2 regions of the Comamonas sp. 7D-2 genome follow, and region 1 is predicted to be linked to the other one. Evidence: riboswitches for the same ligand, from Rfam matches in the RefSeq annotation. Region 1 holds a riboswitch; the other holds the start of a gene.
The links. A riboswitch is a leader RNA that binds a small molecule or an ion and turns the genes downstream of it on or off. The one in region 1 is predicted to bind cobalamin.
Positions count from the first base shown of each region.

Region 2: another riboswitch for cobalamin. It lies ahead of MPZ60_RS10140 (TonB-dependent receptor domain-containing protein); the one in region 1 lies ahead of MPZ60_RS10625 (TonB-dependent siderophore receptor).

Region 1 covers NZ_CP094238.1:2,294,495-2,303,185, reverse strand. The annotation lists gene MPZ60_RS10660 (EamA family transporter) at 1-143, opposite strand, end outside; gene MPZ60_RS10655 (Lrp/AsnC family transcriptional regulator) at 232-708, shown strand; gene MPZ60_RS10650 (hypothetical protein) at 873-1,181, shown strand; gene MPZ60_RS10645 (LysE/ArgO family amino acid transporter) at 1,240-1,890, opposite strand; gene MPZ60_RS10640 (HTH-type transcriptional regulator ArgP) at 1,982-2,902, shown strand; gene MPZ60_RS10635 (hypothetical protein) at 2,904-3,233, opposite strand; gene MPZ60_RS10630 (DUF2721 domain-containing protein) at 3,248-3,742, opposite strand; cobalamin riboswitch at 4,003-4,246, shown strand; gene MPZ60_RS10625 (TonB-dependent siderophore receptor) at 4,402-6,534, shown strand; gene MPZ60_RS10620 (ABC transporter substrate-binding protein) at 6,605-7,666, shown strand; gene MPZ60_RS10615 (iron ABC transporter permease) at 7,663-8,691, shown strand, end outside.
Region 2 covers NZ_CP094238.1:2,190,276-2,198,966, reverse strand. The annotation lists gene MPZ60_RS10150 (bifunctional adenosylcobinamide kinase/adenosylcobinamide-phosphate guanylyltransferase) at 1-383, opposite strand, end outside; gene MPZ60_RS10145 (cobyrinate a,c-diamide synthase) at 431-1,843, opposite strand; gene MPZ60_RS10140 (TonB-dependent receptor domain-containing protein) at 1,850-3,760, opposite strand; cobalamin riboswitch at 3,828-4,069, opposite strand; gene MPZ60_RS10135 (hypothetical protein) at 4,311-4,520, shown strand; gene MPZ60_RS10130 (cell division protein ZapA) at 4,561-4,941, shown strand; gene MPZ60_RS10125 (thermonuclease family protein) at 5,353-5,838, shown strand; gene MPZ60_RS10120 (PhzF family phenazine biosynthesis protein) at 6,071-6,970, shown strand; gene MPZ60_RS10115 (aspartate/glutamate racemase family protein) at 7,225-7,920, opposite strand; gene MPZ60_RS10110 (glutamine amidotransferase) at 7,917-8,691, opposite strand, start outside.

The DNA of each region.
Region 1 (8,691 bases):
AAACCCACTCGCAGTGCCGATGTACCCTGGGCACCAATCAAGGGAAACAGCTGCTTGGCCAGCGAAGTCCCCAACCCGAGTGCAGTGACCGAGCCCAATACGGCCAACACGGGCCACCAATGATTCCAGCTGTTTTTTGACATAGGTGGGTACGATATTGCATGTCACCCGCGAAATTTGCTCGTTTTCAGCCCTGAATCTGCAAGTTTCGCTCTCAACCCATCCAACACCATGCCTGCTGCCGACCTGGACTCCTTTGACCACGCGATTCTTGCCCTGCTCCAGCGTGACAACCTCATGCCGCAGCGTCTGATTGCTGAGCACATCAACCTCTCGGCCCCAGCCGTGCAGCGGCGCATCAAACGATTGCAGGAAACCGGGGTGATTGCCGCCAATGTGGCCGTGCTGGAGCCCGTCAAGGTGGGCCGCACGCTGACTGCGGTCATCACCGTGCAGTTGGTCAATGACAGGCCGGATCTGTCGCGCGGCTTCAGGGCGCGTATCGCCGACGAAGCGGCTGTGCAGCAGTGCTTCTATGTGACGGGCGAAACCGACTACATCCTGGTCGTCACGGCAACCGACATGGATGATTACCAGGCCATCTGCAAACGCCTGTTCGAAGGGGACGAGAACATTCGCCGCTACAGCACCTCGATCGCGCTGGAGCGCATCAAGACAGGTCTGCAGCTGCCGCTGTCTGCGCCGTAAGGCGGTTCCGCCGTGCGACCGCCCGGCCGGAGTTGATGCAGGACGAGGTCTGCCATCTGCCATGGAGATTGGCACTGGCGCCACCGGAAACAAAATGCAACAATTGCGTCATAAACCGGCTCAGATTCCGCACACAAACAAGAGTCCACTCTTGAGGAGACACGATGAACGCTTCTTCCGCCACCTCGCCCGATATGGCCACGCTGGTTGCCGATCGCACTCTGGACAAATATGCCAAGGACTACTTCCCCCGGCGCGAGCAAGTGACGATTGCCTTTCGTGGCGACATTGCCGAGAGGCACAACTACGACAAAATCCGCCCGCTCTCCGAAGCCCAGCGCCATGGCAGGCATATTGTGGTAATCGAGGGCCAGAGCCAGAAGACCGGAGCCACAGGCCACTACCGCATTGAATGCAATAGCTGGAACCTCATCGAAGCCGTGGGTCTGTGGGAACAAGCCGCAGAGGCTTGAAACCCGATGTGGGGGTGTGAAAGAGCCTGCGATGAATGGCGCTGGCGCAACTTGAGACTCAAATCTCCATTCCCAAAGCGCTGTTTGCCACCCACCAGGCCAGACACAGCATCATCACACCGGTGATACCGTCCATGACGCGCCAGGCACCGGGGTTGGCAAACAAGTGCTTGAGACGGCGCCCCGCCATCGCCAGCAGCACAAACCAGAGGCAGCTAGCCGAGGCCGCACCCATCACGTAGGACCAGCGGCCCGCACCCTCCTGCTGGGCGCCAATCGAGCCCATCAGCAAGACCGTATCCAGGTACACATGAGGATTGAGCAAAGTGATGGCTGCCAGTGCAGCCAGCACGCTCATCATTCCGCGTGGTGCAGCCCTGCGCTCGCCGGCCTCCATGGCGGCATCCGGGGCCAGCCACATGCGCCGCAAGGCGAAAAGGCCATAGGCCAGCAAGAATGCGGCGCCACCCAGCGTCAGATACTGGGCCAATGCCGGATAGCTGGCCAGCATCTGCGCCATGCCGGCCACCCCCAGTGCAACCAGCAGCCCGTCGCTGAGCACACACAGAGCCACGCAGGCCTTCACATGTTCGCCATGCACTGCCTGACGCAGCACATACAGGTTCTGGGCACCTATGGAAACAATGAGCGAAGCGCACACCGTAAAGCCTGCAATCCAGGCGGAATAAAAATTAGTTGTCATGTCCATGAGCCGCTGACTCCTCCAAACCGGCCCGGATTCTTGCTCTGCGAAGCAATTAAGTAAAATTACATTTACTCAATTCAATGAAGAATTTCTAATGTTGGACTACGCGGGACTGGAAGCGCTTGCCGCCGTATTGCGCGAGGGAAGCTTCGAGCGTGCGGCGCGCAAGCTGCATGTAACCCCCTCCGCCATCTCCCAGCGCATCAAGCTGCTCGAGGAACGCGTGGGACAGGTGCTGGTGCTGCGCGGCACGCCTTGCACCGGCACGGAGGCCGGCCGACGCCTGTGCCTGCATGTGGAGCAGGTGGCGCTGCTGGAAAACGATTTGCGCCGCAAGAACCCCGAGCTGGTCCCCGAAGGACAGACCGCCTTGCCCACGCTGAAGCTGGCTGTCAATGCAGACTCCCTGTCGACCTGGTTCATGGATGCCATGGCGGCCTTCACGCAGGATGGCAACGAGCTGCTGGACATCAGCATTGACGACCAGGACCACACGGCCAAACGCATCAAGGAAGGCGAAGTCATGGCCGCCGTCACGGCCACGGGCTCTGCGATTGCTGGCTGCAACACCTGGCCCCTGGGCCGCATGCGCTATATCGCCGTGGCCAGCCCGGAGTTTGTGCAGCGCCACCTGGCCCAGGCCGAATCAGACCGGGAACTGGCCCAGATGCTGGCCAAGGCGCCAATGATGTACTACGGCCGCAAGGACAGCCTGCAGGACCAATGGCTGCACGGCCTGGGGCTGGACGGACGGCGCAACAACGCGCGTCACTTTCTGCCCTCCAACCAGGGCTACACCCGTGCCGTGGAACTGGGCATGGGCTGGGGCATGCACCCGGCACAGCTGATCACCCCGCAGCTGGCCAGTGGCGATTTGACGGAACTGCTTCCGGGCAGAGATCTCCACATCCCTATGTACTGGGCCCATACCCGCAATGCTCAGGCCAGCCTGCAACGCCTGACCGACTGCATCATCCATGCCGCAGCTGCCTGGCTGGAGCCCATGAAGGACTAGCTCAGTCTGCTGAAGACTTTTTCAGGCCGTAATAGAACACCCAGGCAGCCGCCAGGTAGAGAAAGGGATAAAGCGCCAGATAAGGGGCCAGATGCAGATAGGCCGACCATCGGTCGGCCGCGAAAAAGCTTGCATACACCAAGACCGCAAGCAATGCCCCGCTACCTGCCAGCAGGCCGGCATAGGCCAGCAAGGTGGCCAGACGCAAGAGCAGTCTGCCGCGCTCGACCAGCAGCAACCGGCCCGAACGCAGCTGCACGGGAATCTGATAGAGGCGAGCAAGTGCCATCAGGAAGACGATGGGCACCAGGATCAGAGGCAGGAAAAACATGTCTCGCAGCGCAATCAGGGGCGATGCTCGGACTCCACATGGCGCACGGCCGCCCTGGCCTGGGTGAGCATATGAAAGTCCAGAATGCGTGTCGCCATGATGGTCTCCCAGAGGAAGCAGCATAGAGCCAGCACAAAGGCCAGCACCCCCAGCAGAAAGCTGAAAACGGCATAGCCGTGTCCGCTGACGCCGTAGGCCTGGCCCACGAACAGCAGCACAATGGTCAGCCCTATGCACATGCCGCACAGCGTCAGCAGCGCGATGGAGACGTTGGCTAGCCGCCCGCGCTCGCGCAGAAAATGCAGCTCCTTGAGATGGCGGGCGATCAGATCGTGATCGTCCAGGGTGCGCAGGCTTTCCTCCAGCTTGCGGGCGCGGTCAATGATGCGGGCCAGCCGCCCCGCTACGGAGCCAATCATGCCGGCCACGGCAGTCAGAAAAAAAACCGGCGCAACAGCGAGCTGAATGCTGTGGGTGACGGTCTGTGCGTCGATGGACCAGATGCTCATGGTGTCCTCAAAATCAGGGGCTGTCTCAGCCTCTATTTTTATGCACAAATATCAGCTCAGTTTTGACTGAATTCACTCAAAAAACAGCCATGGCTGTTTTTCTACTGCGCCAGATGTTTGACGGCAATTGGCATGCCTGCCGCGATGCCGATGCTGGCCCTGTGTCTTTCCTTGTCGCCATGGATCCCGCCTCGTAGTCACTGCCGATGGCTGCTGCTATATAATTTTTAGCGAACGATCTTTCAGACTGCGGTCTGCCAAGCTTGTTCAACGTAGCAGGTGCCCGATGTTTCATCGGGTTAAACGGGAACAAGGTTCAAAGCCTTGGCTGCCCCCGCAACGGTAAGCAGATCAATCCACTTCACGGCTTTTGCACCAGCAAGAACCAGTCACTGGCGTTCTACGTGACCTCTTCAAGAGGTGCGCGGCAGCGCTGGGAAGACGAAGTGGCATGCCTCGCGCAATCTGCCAGCCCGGATACCGGCCTGTTAAGCGCTGACCGTCCGGGTGCAACTCCGGCAGTCGGCATTTGCAACGACCGTCTGCGGGGAGCAGCGTGACGGCAACTGATCGGCGACAGGCGCGCACAACCAGGCGCACTCCGGACACCGGTCATGTCTCGTCACATGCATGCAGGCTGGTCAGTTCTCGCTGACGACATGAAATCTTTCGCCCTGCCTGCTGCCCTGATCGGCCTGGCACCTGCCTTGACCTTGGCCGCAGAACCTTCGGCCAACAGCTCAAGCCCCTCCACTTTCTCCTCGGCAGCACAACTGCCCACCGTACAGGTCACGGACAACGCCCCTGGCGGACTGGGTCTGTCGCAGCCAACAACATCGGGCAGCCGGACCGGCATCGCCACCCGCGACCTGCCCGCCAGCCTCGACTATGTGGACGAGCAGACCTGGCAGGAGCGCGGTGACAGCCGCATGGCCGACATCATCGGCCGCACCGTGGGCATGACGCCACTGTCTGCCACCAGCTACAGCAGCCTGTCCTTCAGCACGCGCGGCTTCACCGGCACCAACTCGGTGGGCATCGCCGAAGACGGCGTGCGCCTGAGCGTGGCCTCGTCGACCACGCCCTACCCTGCCAACAGCTGGGGCTATGAGCGCGTGGAAGTGCTGCGCGGCCCTGCCTCCATCGTCTATGGCACGGGTACCGTGGGCGCCACGGCCAATGTGGTGCGCAAGCAGCCCAGCAAGGAGACGGTGCGCGAAGTACTGGTCGGGGCCGGCTCGCACGGTACGGCCAAGCTTGGTCTGGGCATGGGCGGCGCGCTGAGCGACACGCTGAGCTACCGCCTGGATGCCTATGGCCACCACACCAATGGCGAGCACGACATGAGCCGCGCCAGCGGCGGCAAGCTGATGAGCACGCTGCGCTGGCAGCCCACGGCGGCCCTGCGCATGGAACTGCTGGCCGATGTCAGCGACGAAAAACCTGCACGCTATTTCGGCACGCCCACCGTGAACGGTGCCATCGTGCCCGAGCTGCTGGGACGCAACTTCAACACCGCTGACAGCGATATCCGCATCAAGGACAAGCGCGTGCGCGCCCGTGCCCAGTACCAGGTCAACGACTGGCTGAGCGTGAGCAACGAGCTCTACCATTTCAAGGCCGATCGCTACTGGCGCAACATCGAAGCCTATAGCTACAACCCCAGCAAGCAGCAAGTGACGCTGGGTGACTATCTGGAGCTGGCCCACGATCTGGCCCAGACCGGCAATCGGCTGGAAACCACCATCCAGGCCGGAGCACACAAAGTAGTAGCGGGCTGGGAGGTAAGCCGCGCCCGGTTCAACTTTGCCCGCAACGACTATGCGGGCAGCGCGACCATCGGCGTGAACGAGCCCTCGCTGGGCTACTGGCCCAATACCTCGCCCATGCTGCCAAGTTACCGCACTCAGGCCACCACGCATGACTTCTATGCCGAGGATGCCTGGACGCTGACCGACAAATGGCTGCTGCTGGCCGGCATACGCCGCGCCCTCACGGACTTTGAGCGCAATGACCTGGTGGGCAGCGGCTCCTTCGACAAACGTCTGAGCGGAACGGCCTGGCGCCTGGGTCTGACGCACAAGCTCAGTGCCCAGACCAGCCTCTACGGCCAGCTATCCCAAGGCCATGACCCAGTCACCAATGTGCTGACCCTGAACCTGGGCAACAGCCCCTTCAAGCTGACCACGGCACGCCAGATCGAGCTGGGCCTGAAGCAGCAGTTCGCCCAGGGCCAGGGCGAATGGACGGCCGCCGCCTATCGCATCGAGAAGAAAGACATCATCACGCGCGACCCGAACAACGCTTTGCTGTCCGTGCAAGGCGGCAAGCAAAGCTCGCAGGGGCTGGAGCTGAGCGCGGTGATGCGCCTGTCGCCCAACTGGCGCCTTGAGGGTAATTACGCCTTTGTCGACGCCAAGTATGACCAACTGATCGAAGCTGGTGGCGCCGACCGCTCCGGCAAGCGTCCCACCAATGTGGCGCGCAACACCGCCAATCTGTGGGCCCACTACACCACCCACAGCACCCTGGGCCGCTGGCAGGCATCGCTGGGCGCACGTGCAGTGGGCAGCCGCTTTGCGGACAACGCCAACACCGCGCGCAGCGGCGGCTACACCGTCTGGGATGCAGCACTGAGCTGGCGTCCCCAGCCGCACAGCACCTATCGCCTGACGCTGCGCAACCTGACGGACAAGCTCTACACCTACTCGGCCGTCTCCAGCGCCAGGGCGTCACAGGCTTACCCGGGTGAGGGGCGGCGCGTCGATCTCACGGCCGAGTTCACGTTCTAAGTGCCATGCATCGCTTTGATATCAGTAGCTGCCTGCGCTTGTATTTTCTTGAGTTAAGACACTTTTAGCCATGAAGTCCTTTAAATACATGCGCCAGCAGCTCCTGTTACTGAAGCAACCGCTATGGTTTGCCGCGGTGCTGGCTTCGGCAGCAGCGCTCAGCGCCTGCGGCGAAAGCCATCAGGCCGGCAGCATCCCGCAGGCCTCACCCAGCAAACCGGCAAAAACAGCGCTCACCATCGATGTCTGCACCCAGCCCGTGGTCTATGACAAAGTTCCGCAGCGTGCCGTGGTGCACGGCATCAATCTGCTGGAGATGTTTCTTGCCCTGGGCCTGCAGGACAGGCTGGTGGGCTATGGCGGTCTGCGCGACATCAGCCGCCTGCCCACCGCCATGCAGCCGCTGCTGGCCGGCGTGCCCGATCTGTCCAGCCAGGGCATGAACCTGGAAACCTTGCTCAACGCACAGCCGGACTTTGTCTTCAGCGGCTGGTCCTATGGCTTCAGACCCGGCCAGATCACTCCTGCCAGCCTCAAGGAGCTGGGCATCGCCAGCTATGTGCTCAGCGAATCCTGCATACGGCAGGTGGCTCGCGAACGCGTTTCGCTGGAAGACACTTTCAACGACCTGCTCAACCTGGGCCGCATCTTTGACATCGCGGCACGCGCCCAGGCGCTGGTGGGCAAGCAGCGCGCCCAGCTGCAGCGCGTGACCGATGCCCTCCAGAACGTGAGCCACAAACCCAAGGTCTTTGTGTTTGACAGCGGCACAGACATCCCCGTCACCACGGGCCGCTATGCCATGCCCCAGGCCATGATCGAGGCCGCGGGCGCAACGAATATCTTTGACGATCTGGACAGCAGCTGGATGCGCGGCAACTGGGAAGACGTGATTGCCCGCGAACCGGACTGGATAGTCATCGTCGATAACGACAGACCCGTGACCGACGGCAAACGCCAGTTTCTGCTGGCCAAGCCCGAGCTGGCCCACCTCAAGGCCATACGCGAGCAAAAGTTCGTGCTGCTGGAGTTTGCCGAGGCAACGCCAGGCCCGCGCAATGTCGCCGCCACCCAGCGCCTGGCCCATGCGCTGCACCCTGAGCAGATACCCGAGCAGGTGAGCGAGCCATGATGCAGACCGCCGAGCACCCAAGCAGTGCGGCTTCGGTCAGCGCCACCGCCAATGCTTTCTCGGCCCAGCGCCGTCAACTGGCACTGTGGCTGGCGGCGTTGATCGCGCTGCTGCTGCTTTCGCTCACGCTAGCCATCACGCTGGGGCCGGTGCGCATGGCGCCGCAACTGGCATGGCAGATCACGGCGCATGAAATAGGCCTGCAGCTCAACAACCTGGGCTTGAACTTTGGCGGGTCCGGAGGTGACTGGACCGTGGCCCAGCAGCAAATCGTCTGGCGCGTGCGCCTGCCGCGCGTGCTGCTCGCCGCTCTGGCCGGAGCAGGACTGGCCGTGGTGGGCGTGGCCATGCAAGCCATGGTGCGCAACCCCTTGGCCGACCCCTATCTGCTGGGCGTGTCGTCTGGCGCTTCGGTAGGCGCGGTCAGCGTGCTGGCCTTTGGCACACTGGCCTTTGCGGGCGAGTTGGCCCTGCCGCTGGGCGCTTTTGGCGGCGCGCTGGCCGCCTGCACCACGGTGTATTTTCTCGCCCATGCCCACGGCAGGCTACTGGCCTCGCGCCTGATTCTGGGCGGCGTGGCCATTGCCTACTGCCTGGGCGGCGTCACCAGCCTGATCGTGCTCACGGCCGATCAGCGCGAACTGGCCAACTCGGTGCTGACCTGGACACTGGGCAGCCTGGCCGGCACGCGCTGGGACGAGCTGGGTCTGCCAGCCTTGCTGCTGCTGGCGGGCGTGGTGCTGCTGCTGACGCAGGCGCGCTCACTCAATGCCCTGCTCGCAGGCGAAGAAACCGCCATGACGCTGGGCGTGGACACCACGCGCACCAGGCGCTGGCTGTTTGTACTGGTCTCCCTGGTCACCGGCGTGCTGGTGGCGCTGACAGGCCCAATCGGCTTCGTGGGCCTCATCGTGCCCCATGTCACGCGCATGCTTGTGGGGGCCGAGCATCGCAGCGTGCTGCCCGTGGCGGCGCTGGTTGGCGCCATCTTTCTGGTCTGGGTCGATGTGTTCTCGCGCATCAGC
Region 2 (8,691 bases), 100 kb from region 1:
AGAAAGAGTGCTAGCTGTGATTGCCAGTCGGGAGCTGGAGATTGGCTGTCTTCGGAGTTCCCGGTCTGCACCGGCATCAGCCAGTTTGTCAGCCACAAGGTCAGGCAATCAATCACCAGCAGCCGCTGCGGGCTGCCGTGCTGGGCCAGCACCTGGGCCAGCTCGCGAGGCTCCTCTATGGTCAGCATGCCTGGCACGCGCTCGGCGCGGTCGCGCTGGTGGCGCGCAATGCGCTCGCTCATTTCCGCATCCCAGGCCTGGCCGGTCGCCACCAGCGCAGCCTGATTCCCGGCATCCGTCTGCAGCCACTGGCGCGCCAGCAGCTCTGCACGACGGGATTTGCCGCTTTTCTGCCCGCCCAGTATCAGCTGGGTACGCGGCATGACGAAGGAGACTGTGCTTGCAGGGCTCATGGTGATGGACTAAAGGTTCAGTCTTCGATTGTTGCGCCAAAAAGCGCCGCCACAGCCGATGGGCAGGACGGAAACCAGGCATGAAAGTAACTGGCCCGCACACTGCCATATTGATAAAGTGCCTCGCCACGGTCTGCCTGTACGGCTGCGCCGGGACGGCTGCTGCGCGTGAGCACCGGCATGGCCGTCTCCAGCCTTGTGTAGTGAAAGGTATGGCCGCGCAGCAAGCCCATATCGAGCGCCAGCTGCTGCATGCCCAGACCGCCAAGCCGGCTCTGCATCACAACCTGACCTGGCAGCAGCCCCCACATGGGCTGGGTGCTGCCGTCCAGGGCAGTTACTCCATCACACAGGGCAAGCATGCCGCCGCACTCGGCCCAGACGGGCTTGCCCTGCGCCATATGCTCTGCAATGCCGTCGCGCAACTGCCGGTTCTCATGCAGGGCCCGGGCATGCAGCTCCGGATAGCCGCCGGGCAGCCAGATCGCATCGCAGGGCGGCAGCGCATCGCCAGCCAGCGGCGAGAAAAAGCACAACTCGGCCCCCATGACACGCAGACAGTCCAGATTGGCGGGATAAATAAAGGAAAACGCCGCATCGCGCGCAATGGCAATGCGGCGGCCGCTCAGCCAATGCTCCACCCGAGCTTGATCGCCGGACATGTCCGGCGCTGCAAAGTCCACGCACCAGTCCTGCCAGCTGGGCTGACCGTCGTCCGAGCTCCAGGCCCGTTGCCCCAGGGGAGTCTGGGCCAGGGCGTCGGCCGCAGCATCCAGGCGCTGCAGGGCATCGCCAAGCTCGTGGGCGGCGATCAGGCCCAGGTGACGCTCCGGCAGCAGCGCCGCAGACTTGGCCTTGACCGCTGCATCGCCCAGTTGCACACCGGGCATGGCGCCCAGCCACAGCGACTGTTCGCGCAGGCCTTGCCTGAGCAGATCGGCATGATGGGCCGTGGCCACGCGGTTGGCCAGCATGCCGGCCCAGCGCAGACCGTCACGGTAATGCTGCAAGCCATAGGCCAGCGCCCCGAAAGTGCCCGCCATGGCCGAGGCATCGACCACGGCCAGCACAGGCAGACCCAGCAGCAGCGCCAGATCGCCAGCGCTGAAATTGCCGTCGAACAAGCCCATCACGCCTTCGACAAGAATCAGATCTGCTTCCTGGGCCGCCTCATGCAGACGCTGGCGCACATCCCCCTCGCCCGTCATCCACAAATCCACCGAATGCACGGGCGAACCGCTGGCCAGCTCGTGCCAATAAGGGTCCAGAAAATCCGGCCCGCACTTGAATACGCGCACCTTGCGTCCCTGGCGCGCATGCAGGCGAGCCAGGGCAGCCGTGATGGTGGTCTTGCCCTGGCCGGAGGCCGGAGCACTGATCAGCAACGCCGGGCAACGCAGGCCGGGTTCATGCATTGCGATGACTGTCATGGCCTCTTACCTGGCTTCCCACTTCACACCGATATAGCCGCTGCGGCCTTCGGTGGCATAGGTTCGGGCCAGCTCATAGCGCTTGTCGGCCAGGTTGTTGACGCGTGCCACCAGGCTCCATTCACGCGTCAGCTGCTTTTGCGCACTCAGATTCCAGAGCGTGTAACCGCCCAGCACGGTCTTGTTGGCGGCATCGTCAAAGCGCTTTCCGGCAGCCTGCATTTCGGCACCCAGCCTCCAGCCGGCCAGCGTGGTGTCGGCAGACAGATTGGCGTAGCGCTTGGAGCGGCGAGCCAGTTGCAGATCCTTATCGGTATCGCGCGGATCCTGGAGGTCCACCGAACCTTGCAGATTCACCATGGCCAAACGGGTGGTCGCGGCCAGGGTGATGCCTTCGTAACGAGCCTTGGCCACGTTGGCATAGCAGCCGCCGTAAGGGCCGGTATTGCCCGCACAGGAGCCGGTATTGCCTACATAGTTGATGAGATTGGAGACATTGTTGCGATAAAGCGTAGCCGAGAAGCTGTCGCTGCCTTTGCCCCATTTCAGGCCCAGTTCCACATTGCGGCCTTTTTCCGGCGACAGACTGGCATCGCCATATTGGCTGAAGCGCTGATAGAGCGTAGGTGCACGAAAGGCAGTGCCGGCCGATGCGGTTGCGCGCCAGTTGGGCATAAACTCATAGCCGTATGCAGCGCTGCCCGTTGTGTGGCCGCCAAATTCACTGTCGCGGTCATGACGGGCATTGAGCTGCAGTGTGTGCTTGCCAGCATGCAGGCCATAGCCCAGCGCCAGTGCGTTCTGAGAGCGATTGCGGCTGCCGATATCCAGGCCGTTGTTGACCAGCTTGTCCTCGCGGCGTTCCAGCGCAGCCGTCACGGTCTGCGCTCCCAGCCGCCATTCGTTCTGGAACAGATAGTTGTGCAAACGCGTATCGGTTTCATAGACACTGGGCTTGGTCTGGTAAAAATCGCGCGACTGCGTGTACTGCAGGCGCGTACTGTAGACATCGCTCCACTTGGCCAGCCAGTTCAGGCCTACCGCATTCATCTTGTAGATGCTGCGGTCGTCGGCCATGGGGCTGGCCTTGGAGACAGGGGCGTCATAACCCGCGTTCATATAGCTGGTCAGAGCCGTGGCTTCAACACGGTGATTGCTGTTGATCTGGTAGCCCACCCGCCCGTTGAAGGCGTTGCTGCGATAACCATCGGCATCGGGATTGAAGCCCGCAGAGGTCTTGGCATTGAAGCCGTTGCTGCTGGCATGCGAAACACCAAGGCTGTAATCCCAGCCGGCCACACCGCCGCTGACGCCGGTCTGCGCCTTCACCGTGCCACGACTGCCCCAGCCCAGGCCCACATAGGGCTTGGCTTTGCCCTCACCCTTTTTGGTAAAGATCTGCACCACGCCGCCCATGGCGTCAGAACCGTAAACAGCCGCAGCCGGGCCACGCAACACTTCAATTCGGTCGATCGCTTCCAGTGGGATGTCCTGCCAGGAGGCTCCGCCCGTGGACTGCGAATCCACTCGCACACCATCGATATAGACGGCTGTGAAACGCGTGTCGGCACCACGCAGATAAACGCTGGTGGTCGAGCCGGCGCCGCCGTTGCGCACCATCTGCACACCCGGCAGACGCGAGAGCACATCGGCCACACCCACGGCACCCGCAGTTTCAATCGTTTCACGGCCCACCACCGACATATCGGCCACCAGATCGGACAAAGGCTGCTCGATGCGATTGGCGGTGACCACGGTTTCTTTCATGTGCACCGCATCGGCCTGTGCAGCTGATTGAGCCTGTGCGGCAAACGCCACGGCCAACGCAGATGCCAGAAGAGTGGGACGGAGAACAAACGATGCGCGTGCGCGCGAAGCCACCTGCGCCATGCGCAGGGACGAAGATTGCGGACTCATGGAAAGCACACTTGAATACGCCCACATCAGCCTACCCGCCGACATTGAGCAAACATACCTGCACAGAATGCAGGCAACCCATGTTGGCCGGTATCCGGGCTAGGCGAATCATCCTCTTGCCGGCCTTCCCAGCGCGCAGCGCCAGTGGCCATGGGGAAAAAGGTGGAATGCCGCAGCATTCCATTCGCCGACCGTTGCGGGGGCAGCGCAGGTTCGGTGTGCCAGTGTGTCTGGCCAGCACCTCCCTGCTTCCCGTTGAACTGAGACCACAGAAAAGCGACCTCGAGCACCAACAGGCGCCCATTGTAATGAGCGCCACGCGGCGCAAATCCTTCATTCGGAGTAACCGAGCGCGGCTCAGGTGACGATTTTTTACCTTAAATATGCACTTGAGGTACACAGAACTTGTGCAGCACGCTACGATTTTGAGAGAAATATTGCAGTTTTACGATTGCGGCAGTCCAGCAGCCTGTGCTCCAGCGCAAACTGCTGAATTTGCCTGCACATTTATACTCACCCACGGACTGCAAGACCTACAATGGCAGAGTCTATGACCACCCAGCCCTCTCTTGATCTCATTGCCGAGCGCGTAGAGCGTCTGCTGGTGCGCCACGAGGAACTGCAGCGCACCAACACCCTGCTCACCGATCAGGTCATCGCTCTGACGCAAGAGCGCGATTTGCTGCGTCTGCGCCTGCAGGCCGCACGTGCGCGCGTCGATGCCTTGATCGAACGCCTGCCCGCCAACCAGGGAGAGTGACAGTCGTCACCCTCCATCACCAGACCCGCCACTGACGCCCATGAAGCAGATCGATGTGCAAATCATGCAGCAAAGCTATGTGCTGACCTGCCCCGATGGTCAAGAAGAACGTGTGCAGGAAGCCGTTCGCCGCGTGGATGAAGCCATGACCCGCATCCGCGACAGCGGCAAGGTCCGCTCGCGCGAGCGCGTGGCAGTGCTGGCAGCCCTCAATATGGCTTTCGACGTGCTTGACCGCGATGCCCAGCAAGCCCTTATGGCCAACGCCCAGGCAGAAATGCAGGCGCATGCTCAGGAGCAGTTCGCGCCCCACGAGATCAATGAGGCCGCCCAGGCTGAGCTGCAGCGCCAGCAGGAGCTTGCCGAGCAACTGGTGCTCAAGCTCGATCAGGCACTGGATGCTGACGCCAGGCTGCTCTGATTGGGTAACCTCAGCAGCAAAGCAGTCATGACCTCCGCGCGACTGCCAATACCCGTTAGAATAAAACCGTCTGCAAATCTGCCGGTTTTTATATTTCCTTGAACCAATGCTCAACGAGCATGGGCTTGATAAATCACCTATTGAGCGTGATCGTCTCGCGTCAGATGAACCCAACGATAGGTTGCTCTTGCCCACCTGAACCCCCGGTTCAGGATGACGAGCCGGTGGCATTTGCAGACACCTTTACACATACAAGCTGTTGATTTGCTTGCTTTCCAGCCATGAAGATGGCCTGAAGAATCAAACAAAGCCGAGCAATCGCAGGCAATTGAAATCAACAACTTGTGCATCTATCTGGATTGATGATTGGCCCGCGTTGCGGGCCTTTTTCTTGCCCAATAGACTGAAGCCATGCTTGCAGCCACCCTTCTCTGCCTCGTCATCGGCATCTCCGACGGTCGCACCCTGACCGTGCGCTGCGGTGAGCCTGGCGCTTATGAGCAGGTCACGGTCAGGCTGCAGGGCATCGATGCACCCGAGCGCAAGCAGCCATTCGGCGAGAGAGCCCGACAAGCATTGGCTGAGCTGACATTTCTTAAGGAGGCCGAACTGCGCTGCACCAAGACAGATCGGTACCAGCGACAGATCTGCTCTGTTTGGGTGACGCCTGCATCGGCACCCAGCGGGCCGCGCACGCTCGATGCCGGCCTGGCCATGATCACCCAAGGCATGGCCCGGTGGTACCGCGCCCGTGGCCACGAACAGTCTCCCCAGGCGCGGGGACAGTATGAGTTTGCCGAGCAAGAGGCCATGGCACGCAAAGTCGGGCTGTGGCGTGATCCAGAGCCGGCTGTGCCTTGCAGTCGGCGCACTCGCGCGGTTTTCTGCAAACCCTAAGTCGGTTGTCGCCCTAGCGAGCAGATCAGGATTTTCATGTTATTGCCCGCTGCACAGGGCGGATTCAACCGGTCGATGCAACACAAAGCAGCCGCTCCGAAGTGAAAACGCCAGCAAGCGTATGACATGATTCAGCGTCACCCTCGTCGCAGGCATACCCTGCCCCGCGCGCAGCGTCTCGCAGGCTGTGCGCCTTCCTGTTTGCCGCTGTCCACACCAACATCCCTCCGCCATGAGCACCGCCATCGCCCTTCAGCCCCGCCCTTTCATGACCGTGGATGTCTTCACGGCCGTGCCCTACCGCGGCAACCCCGTGACTGTAGTGCTCGATGGGCGCGACCTTGACGATGCACAGATGCAAAACTTTGCGCGCTGGACCAACCTGTCCGAGACCACCTTTGTCCTGCCCCCGACGGACGCGGGCCGCGCCCAGGGCGCCGACTATCGAGTGCGCATCTTCACCCCGACTGCCGAAATGCCGTTTGCCGGCTACCCGACGCTGGGCACCTGCCACGCTTGGCTCGCCCAGGGCGGGGTCCCCAAGCATCCAGAGCGCATCGTGCAAGAGTGCGCCAAGGGTCTGATCCCCATCCAGCGCTCGATCCACGGCCTGGCATTCGCCACTCCGGCCCACCAGGCCCTGCCCCTGCCTGACCATTTGCACCTGATCTACGAGGCTCTGGGCATAGACGCAGCCCAGGTGCAGGATGCCGCCCACCTGGACAATGGAGCACAGTGGCTGTGCCTGCTGCTGGACAATACCGACAGCGTTCTCGGCCTGGAGCCCGACTTGGCACGCATCAAGGCCCTGGGCCATAAGGTAGGGGTGGCTGCTCTGTATCGAGCCACCAATGCGATGCCACTGATCGGCAATGCCTGTCAGGAGACACAGGCACAGCTCGAAGTGCGCGCCTTTTCCACCACCGGTGTGGAAGACCCGGTTACCGGCAGCCTGAATGGCAGCCTGGCTCAGTGGCTAATCGCCCAGAAACATATGCAGGCGCCCTACGTGGCAAGCCAAGGGATCCGTGTGGGTCGCAACGGCCGAGTGTCCGTGCAGCAGGATGCACAGCAACAACTGTGGATTGGAGGCCACACAGTCACCTGCATGCAAGGCACGGTCCAACTATAAGAGCGCCCCCGATCCATGAGGCGTGCACCGACGAGCAATGCAGCCAACTTCAGCAGCGCCTCGTGGGCACCAATAGCGACTTGTACAAGTTGGCTGGCAACTTGACCAAGCTTGAAGTCCCCTTGAAGTGAGATGCAATGTACAAGGTGGCATTGCAGACGCCGAACCGGCGTCTGAACGGCTGGGCCGATTGAATCTGTCGCTGTTCGGTCGAGAAGACCGCAGTAACGTTGGTAGCTGGGCCTGAAGTAGGCTCAGCTCGAAAGCACCGCACGAACCAATGCCTCTACGTGGATTTCAACGGTATCAAGGCAGGGAACAGGGCTGTTGTGGTCACCAAGGATCAGCGGCAGTTCAGTGCAGGCGAGTGCTACATGGTCGATACCTTCACGTTGCTGCAAATCCCGAATGATGGCAACGAACTCCCGGCAAGTGTTCTCTTTGACAAGGCCATGCTCAAGTTCGGCCTCGATCTTGGCCTGGATTTGCGCAATCTGATGCTCACTGGGCACGATAACTTGTATGCCCCGATCTTCAAAAGGTGTCTTGAAGAATGTATTCGTCATGGTGAACACGGTACCCAGCAAACCGACTTTTCGCGCGCCTCGCTCCTGTGCCGCGTTGCAGGTGGCATCAATGGCACTCACTATGGGAACCGGCGACAGCGGGAGTATGCGGTCCAGAACGATGTTGGGCGTATTGCCAGTCAAACCCACCATGTCCGCACCACCGGCGGCCAGGCTGTGAATTGCCCCGAGCACATAGTCGGCAAGCTGCTCGAACTCGCGTTCACGACAAAGGCTGAACACCTTGAAAGCGTTGAGGCTTTCGATGGACAGGCGAGGCAGATTCTCCTTGCCCGTCTGTGTCTGAACGCCGTGAATGATCTTTCGGTAATAGGCCACGGTGGACTCCGGGCCGATGCCACCAATGAGGCCGAGTTTCTTCATTTCGCTGTTCCTTGAGGTAATTCCGGGTGATTGCCCATGGCGACATTCAGCGAGGCCGCTGAATTGCCTGCTGAAACGGTGCCAGCATGTGTTTCGATGAAGCGCCTTAGCAGCATCAACGGCGTTGGTGTCGGACTAACACCTTGCAGCATGGCTGCTGGATCCAGACCTTCCGCGCGCAGCACTTGCGCTCTTGCATTGATGCAGGCTGCCATGACTTCCGATGTGAACTCTGGATGAAACTGCACGGACACCGCGGTGGGGCTGTATCGGACTATCTGATGGGGATCGTGAGCTGAGCGAGCCAATGCCCTGGCTCCATTGGGCAGGCGCAGGATGGTCTGAAGATGTGTGAGGTGGGCCAGGAAGCGAGGTGGGCATCCGGCAAGCCAGTCGTCCGGCTCAGCAACCGCCAGTTGTTCGATTTCCAGACTCCCCATCTCTCTGCCGTCAGGGTGGTAGTCCACTGCTCCTCCCAGTGCATGAGCCATAAGCTGATGCCCATAGCAAACTCCCATGAGAGGCATCCCCTGTGCCACAGCCTGCCGTATCCATATGGCGGTCGCTTCGCTCCAGGGATGCTGATCGGTCACCATGGACCACGAGCCCGTGATGATCGCCGCACGGTGCTGCCCGGGCTCGGGCAGAGGTTCTCCTTCATACACCTTCACTATGTCCATGGTTTCGGGCCTGCAGCCGGCAGCTGCCAGAAACCACTGGGGAAGATCGCCTGCGATGACTCGAATGTCCTCGGGCGGCGTGCCCGCCTGG